DNA from 2 places in the Arthrobacter sp. NPDC080073 genome. Region 2 is predicted to be linked to the other one. Evidence: riboswitches for the same ligand, from Rfam matches in the RefSeq annotation. Region 2 holds a riboswitch; the other holds the start of a gene.
What was found. Region 2 has a riboswitch for cyclic di-AMP ahead of AB0O52_RS16010 (M23 family metallopeptidase). Riboswitches for the same ligand answer to the same signal wherever they lie in the genome.
Positions count from the first base shown of each region.

Region 1: another riboswitch for cyclic di-AMP. It lies ahead of AB0O52_RS11305 (hypothetical protein); the one in region 2 lies ahead of AB0O52_RS16010 (M23 family metallopeptidase).

Region 1 is NZ_JBFBKR010000008.1:66,967-70,366, reverse strand. It holds gene AB0O52_RS11310 (glycosyltransferase) at 1-986, opposite strand, end outside; gene AB0O52_RS11305 (hypothetical protein) at 1,149-1,892, opposite strand; cyclic di-AMP (ydaO/yuaA leader) riboswitch at 1,895-2,091, opposite strand; gene AB0O52_RS11300 (HAMP domain-containing sensor histidine kinase) at 2,233-3,400, opposite strand, start outside.
Region 2 is NZ_JBFBKR010000014.1:59,816-63,215, reverse strand. It holds gene serC (phosphoserine transaminase) at 1-450, opposite strand, end outside; gene AB0O52_RS16015 (metal-dependent transcriptional regulator) at 699-1,394, shown strand; cyclic di-AMP (ydaO/yuaA leader) riboswitch at 1,521-1,730, shown strand; gene AB0O52_RS16010 (M23 family metallopeptidase) at 1,733-2,551, shown strand; cyclic di-AMP (ydaO/yuaA leader) riboswitch at 2,682-2,864, shown strand; gene AB0O52_RS16005 (NlpC/P60 family protein) at 2,869-3,400, shown strand, end outside.

The DNA.
Region 1 (3,400 bases), on a different contig from region 2:
TAGGCGAGGGTGGACGCAGCGCCGATTGCGGCGAACCGGACCAGTTGCCCGAAAAGGCTGCTGCGCGGGCTCTGCTCGGCGGTGCGGGACGACGCCGGGAGCGGCCCGCGTGCAAGCGCTGCGCGCAGCTCCGGAATGGGGATGCGTCCCGAGACGAGATCCCGGGTGAGCCGGACCATGCCGCGGATGTCGGCCAAGGCGGTGCGCACCAAGTCAACGCTTGAATTGGGATCGTCGATCCAGTCAACCGGAACCTCGTGGACCCGGAGGCCGCAGCGTTCGGCGAGGACCAGGAGTTCAGTGTCGAAGAACCACGAGTTGTCCAAGGTGTGGGGGAGGATCTGCTGCGCAACGTCGGCCCGGATCGCTTTGAAGCCGCATTGGGCATCGCTGAAGCGGGCGCCCATGAACGAGTGCAGCATCAGGTTGTAGCTGCGCGAAATGAACTCGCGCTTGGGGCCGCGGACAACCCTGGAATTGCGGGTCAGCCGTGTTCCAATGGCGAGATCCGAATGGCCGGAGATCAGCGGGGCCAAAAGGGGAGCCAGTGCGGCGAGATCCGTGGACAGATCCACGTCCATGTAAGCCAGAACCGGCGACGGCGACGCGAGCCACACCTTGCGCAGAGCGTTGCCGCGTCCCTTCTCCTCAAGATGGACAACCGCGAGCTCAGGCAGTTCCCTGGCCACACGTTCGGCGATTTTCAAGGTGCTGTCCGTGCTCGCGTTGTCCGCCACGGTGATGCGGAAGCCATGCGGGAAGGATTCGCGCAAATGGCCGTGCAGCCTGCGCAGGCACTCTTCGAGGTCGCGTTCCTCGTTGAAGACGGGGATGGTGACATCGAGGACGGGGATGGCGGTGTGGGTGTCCACGGGGGCGCGCCGCACCGTGCTGCGTTTAAGCGGGGTGTTGGCTTGGAGTGGGAGGCCCGGCGGCACCACCGCGGGGTCCTTCAGGGTTCCGGAGGTGGATTCGATGAGCGTCATGTATCCAGAGTGCCGTTGCAGAATATGAGGGCTTTAGGCGGAACCTGTGACGTGGCTGTGGATGTATGACCGGCGTGGCGAATCGCCCGGCCTCGACGAAAAACGCAGGGGTCCGCCCCCCTGAAGGGGACGGACCTCAACATATTTTTGCGTGGCTTTGGCTTAGTACCAGTTGTGGGCCAAGTGGAAGGACCACGCCGCGGACGGCGATCCGTAGCGTTCCTTGATGTAGTTCAGGCCCCAGCGGATCTGCGTCTGGTAGTTGGTCTGCCAGTCGGCGCCTTCTGATGCCATTTTGTCGCCCGGCAGAGATTGCCCGATCCCGTAGGCGCCGCTGGAGGCGTTGGTGGCAGTAGTGCGCCAATCCGATTCCTTGTTCCACAGGGTGATCAGGGCTGACATTTCGCCCTGGCCCCAACCGTACGAGGGCAGGATGCTTGCGGCATAAGCCTGGGCGCCGGAGGGATCATCGACGGCGACGGGCGCGGCCGGGGCCGCGGGAGCAGGGGGCGCAACGGGGGCAGGCGGTGCCACGGGTGCGGCCGGTGCGGCGGCCTGGGGCGCGACGGCGGCCGGAGCGGGGGCGGGTGCCTGGCTCGGCGTCGGCGTGGCGCTCGGCTTGGGGCTAGCGCTCGTGCTCGCACTCGCCGACGGCGTGGCTGCGTGATCCGTCGTGCGGGATTCGGACGTACGGCTCATGTCATGGGCATTAATGGCTTGTCCGGCGGCCTGTGTGGCGGCACCTGCGCCAAGGAACACGGCAACGACGCCGGCAACAACTGCCATGCGCTGGCCGGTGCCAAGGTTCGAGGCGGCTCGCCTCAAGGTGGAACGTGACTTGTTTCTCCGGGCTGGTTCGCCGCGGTGGCGCGCAACAGAGCGCGACTGATTCCTGGAATCAGACATGGTGATTGCCTCTCGACGCCTGCGGAGTTAGCTGTCGGATTCGGATGAGGTCATCCGGCCGTGGCCACAGGGAATCGTGGCGGTACGGCTTCACCCCTAGGGCTGGCTCAACATGAGCGCTTGCCCGGAGACCTGGGTCCCCCGTCTCTGCCTGGACTGTTGGGCACCGGGGAGGGGCAGAGCTCGGCGCCTACCCGGCGGTGGCCGGAATTATCCAGCGCACCTATTCGACGGTACAGGAGGATTCAGCTCAAGTCACATTTAGGTAACGGAGATCACGGCGCCGGTGCGTCGACTTGCGCTCGCCGCGCACCGGCGTCGCGCCCTCCTGGGTGGCCGTTCAGGCCGTGGCGGTCCTGAGCGCCGGAAGCCGCACCGCAAATTCCGTTCGGCCGGCCCGCGATGCCACTTCGACGGTTCCACCATGCGCTTGGACAATGGATTCCACAATCGACAAGCCGAGCCCGGACGTGCCCTCGGAACCCGAGCGGGCGGCGTCGGCACGGGCAAAGCGGGAGAAGATCCTGCCCTGGAATTCAGGCGGGATGCCCGGCCCGTTGTCGGTCACCGTCACCACGGCGCTGCCGTCGGCCGAACGCATGACGCCCGTGACCACGGTGGTTCCCGCCTCCGTGTGCTTGCGGGCATTGGAGAGCAGATTCGCCAAAACCTGATGGAGTTGAGTGGTGTCGCCACGGACCATGAGGGGCTCGTCCGGGAGCTTGAGCTGCCAGATGTGATCCGGGGCCATGACTTTCTCGTCGCTGACGGTCTCGATCACCAACTGCGTGAGGTCCACATCGGTGAACTCCGGGGCCTTCCCTTCGTCCAGCCGGGCCAGCAGGAGGAGGTCCTCCACGAGGGTGGTCATGCGTTCTGACTGGCTCTGCACACGGGCCAGTGACTTGCGACCGTCCTCGGTGAACGTCTCCGTCATGCGCAAGAGCTCGGTATAGCCGCGGATGGCGGTCAGCGGAGTGCGTAGTTCGTGTGAGGCGTCGGCCACGAACTGGCGCACCTTTGTTTCGCTTTGCTGGCGCGCCTCGAGGGCTCTGGAAACATTGTCCAGCATCAGGTTCAAAGCATGGCCGACGCTTCCCACTTCCGTGCTCGGATGGGCCGCCGACGCCGGAACGCGCACCGCGAGTGCCACCTCACCGGCGTCGAGCGGAAGTTTCGATACCTTCGTAGCGACGTCGGAGAGCTGCTCCAGGGGGCGCATGGTGCGGCGAATGAGCACGGTTCCGGCCAGTCCGATCAGGACCAGGCCGCCCAAGGACACGAGCACCATGGTCCAGACGAGCGAGGCCTCGGTGTCCTGCTTCGAGGCGAGTGGCAGCCCCGTGATGACAACATCGCCGTAAGGGGTTTCGGTGGCCACGAGCCGGTAGCCGCCATTGGACAGGGTGCGATCAACCGGGCGGCCATCGGGGGGGAGCGCCGAGAGGATTTGAGCGTCGCCGGGCGACAACGGAGCACGGGTGGCGTCGGAGGACAAGAATCCTGCA
Region 2 (3,400 bases):
TTCATTCTGGGGCCAGGCATACACGTCCACGCCTGCTTCGGCCTGGGAAACCGGCCGGGTGCCGGGCTCGGACTTGATGATGGAGGAAGCTTCCAGGAACGGTGCCTTGTTGGTCGCCGAAGCGAACTTGGAACCGAACTCACCGAAGGAGAGGTGCTGGGCCTTCTTCTCGACCAGGCCGAAGCTGGCGACATCCCAGAACGCGGTGGAGCCTCCGACTCCGAGAATGACCTCGTAGCCCTCGGGGGCACGGAAGAACTGGCTAAGTCCCTCGCGGACGGAGCCCACCAGGTTCTTGACCGGTGCCTGGCGGTGGGAGGTGCCCAGGATCGTTGTCGAGGCGGCGGAAAGTGCCTCGATCTGCTCCGGGCGGACCTTGGAGGGCCCGGCGCCGAACCGGCCGTCCTTGGGCAGCAAATCGGCGGGGATAGTGATGCTGTTCTCGCTCACGGGATGCTCCAATGGTGAAGTAGCGGCCTAGATGCGTCGCGGCAGGTGGCAAGCTGCCCCTTCGACTCCCCAATTCTGCCTGACGCCGCAGGCGGGGGCAGAACCGAAGGTGTCATAGTCCGCCACGTGGAAGCATCTGTTCCACGGGCGTTGGACGAGGCGCGAGAATTATCCGGAGTAATTCCAAATAAGCTAAGCTTGGAGCTGGCGAAAATACGCAAGATACTGCGCTCGAGGAGCTGAGCTGGATGACGGATCTGATCGATACCACTGAGATGTATCTTCGGACCATTTTGGAGCTTGAAGAAGAGAACATCGTGGCTCTTCGCGCGCGCATCGCCGAGCGCTTGCGGCACTCCGGCCCCACTGTTTCCCAGACGATCGGACGGATGGAGCGCGACGGCCTGGTGATTGTGTCCGATGACCGGCACCTTGAGCTGACTGAAACGGGCCGGAAACGCGCCACCGAGGTCATGCGCAAGCACCGGCTCGCCGAACGGCTCCTGGCAGATGTCATCGGACTGGACTGGGCCTACGTCCACGACGAAGCCTGCCGCTGGGAGCATGTCATGAGCGAACGCGTGGAACGCCGGCTCTACGAGCTGCTGGACCACCCCACGGAATCGCCCTATGGCAACCCCATTCCCGGACTGGAGGCGCTGGGCGGAGCCGCGTCCCATGCCTTTACGGATGGCGTGGTCAACCTTGTTGATGCCATGAACGAATACTCACCTGAAAACCGGGTCACCGTCAGCCGGCTGGCTGAACCGATCCAGGTGGAACCGGAACTTCTGCTCCAGCTCGACGAGGGCGGGATCCGCCCCGGCGCGAGGGTGTCCCTGGAACGCGTGGGGGAGTACATCTCCGTTCGCGTGCCCAATATCGACGGCGCGCTTGAGCTGCCGCCTGAGGTTGCCTCGCACGTCTTTGTCACGGTCGCCTAGCCGGCCCGGCGAGGCGGCCGGCAAAGATAACGAAATTATTACCGCGGGGGCTTCATCCCCTATAGTTTGTTACTGGCGCCGATACCAAAGCGTTACCTGATCCGAAGCCGAGTTCTGCCAGCGGATCAGGTGGATTAGTCCATTCACTGGCAGAAGCGGAGGAACCACCATCGGCTGTCGAAAGACGGCCTTGGGGTGAAGTCCGCAGCGGAAGTGCAAACAGTGCGGGACCCCCTTCGGGTGGACCTGCGCTTCGCGCCCTTCGCGCGGACCGGGTCCACGATCTCTCTGGCCCGAATCCGACAGCTAACTTCGCAGGCTTGCCAGAGAGGAAAACCTTGACCACGCAGAACACCAGGGGCCGCAGGCGCGCGTCCGGTCCTACTGCTGAGCTGCGGAGCACGAACGCCGTCGAGCACGAGCGGCCCCGCGATCCCCATCGCGAACTTCGCCGCCGCAAGGGTCCTTTCCGGCAGATGGCCGAGTTCGCCGCGGCGAGCGGGGCCGGACAGAAGGCCGGAGTGGCCCTTGCCACGACGGGCCTCATCCTGACGGTCGCCATGCCGGGCACCGGCGCCATGACGGCCACGGCCGACTCAAGCCAGGCCGCCTCGGCTGCAGGCACCCAGCCTGAGATTCCGGCCGCCCCAAGCGCCACGATCGACTTCAGCCGTGCTGCGGTTTCCACCACGGCGGATCCTGACAGCAAGCTCAAGCAGCTCTTGAGCGCGCAGTCCGTCGGCACCATCAAGACATCGTCCTCCAAGGGCACCCTGGGCGCGCCGCTGGACACCCTGACCACGGCCTCGCCTTTCGGGTACCGCGTGAATCCCATCACGGGCGGTTTGGGGGAGTTCCACCGGGGCCAGGACTTCGTGGCCCAGTGCGGCACCCAGGTCCATGCCGCCGCGGCCGGAAAGGTCACTTTCGCCGGCTGGCATCCGTATGGCGGCGGAAACCGCGTTGTGGTGGACCATGGCAACGGCCTGGAAACCACGTACAACCATTTGTCGTCGTTCAACGTCCAAGTGGGCCAAACGGTCAGCCGTGGCGATGTCATTGCGCTGAGCGGCACCACCGGGGCCTCTACCGGCTGCCACCTCCATTTTGAAGTCATGGTCAACGGCGACGTCGTTGACCCCCTGGGCTGGCTGTAAGCCAATCCGATGGAAGCCTCTCGAATGCTTGTCACGCTCCGTGACCTGAATGTGACATTCAGCCAAAACTCATGTACCGTCTAAGACGCATCAACTTTTAGAGAGTTGATGCACTCGAGTGGATTGCCTAGCTCTGCCACTGCTCGAGGTTCCGTTCGCAAAACATCGTCTGGCAGAGGCGGGGGACCCACTTTTGGTCATCTTCACCGATGGCCTTGGGGTTAAGTCGCACAACTTCCGAGAGGGAGAAGTGTGGCCGGATGACTCCCATCCGAATCCGACAGCTTACCTCGCGGGCATAGGGAGAGGCCTCTTACGTGTCTTCACGCTCTACTGTTGCGCGCCACCGTGCCGCGGTCACCAAGACCAACTCGCTTGCCGTTATCGCTAAGACTGTCGGCAGCAATGCCGGTGGCGTAGGCCGTCAGGCAGCCGTTATCGCAGCTGCTTCCGGTCTGGTGCTCACTAGCGGTATCGCAGCCAACGCTGCAGAAACCAACGTCCCCCGCGAGTCCACTTCGACCTCCGCCCTGGAAGTCCAGTCGATCGCCCAAGCAAGCATTTCCGCCGACTCCTCCGTCGCTATCAAGTACGAGCGCCCGGCGGTCTCCACCGAAGCTGCTCCGGTTGTCGCAGCTCCGGTTGCCACGCAGGAAGCTACTCCGGCTCCGCAGGCTGCAACGGGTGCCGCTACCGGCTCCTCGACGCTTTCTGTCACCGCTGCTGTTTCGCCTGTAACGAAGGTTGCCAGCGGCAAGGGCGCAGCAATTGCTGCCGCAGCCTACGCCCAGCTTGGCGTTGCCCAGGACTGCACCGCCCTGGCTTCGAACTCGCTGGCCGCTGTTGGCA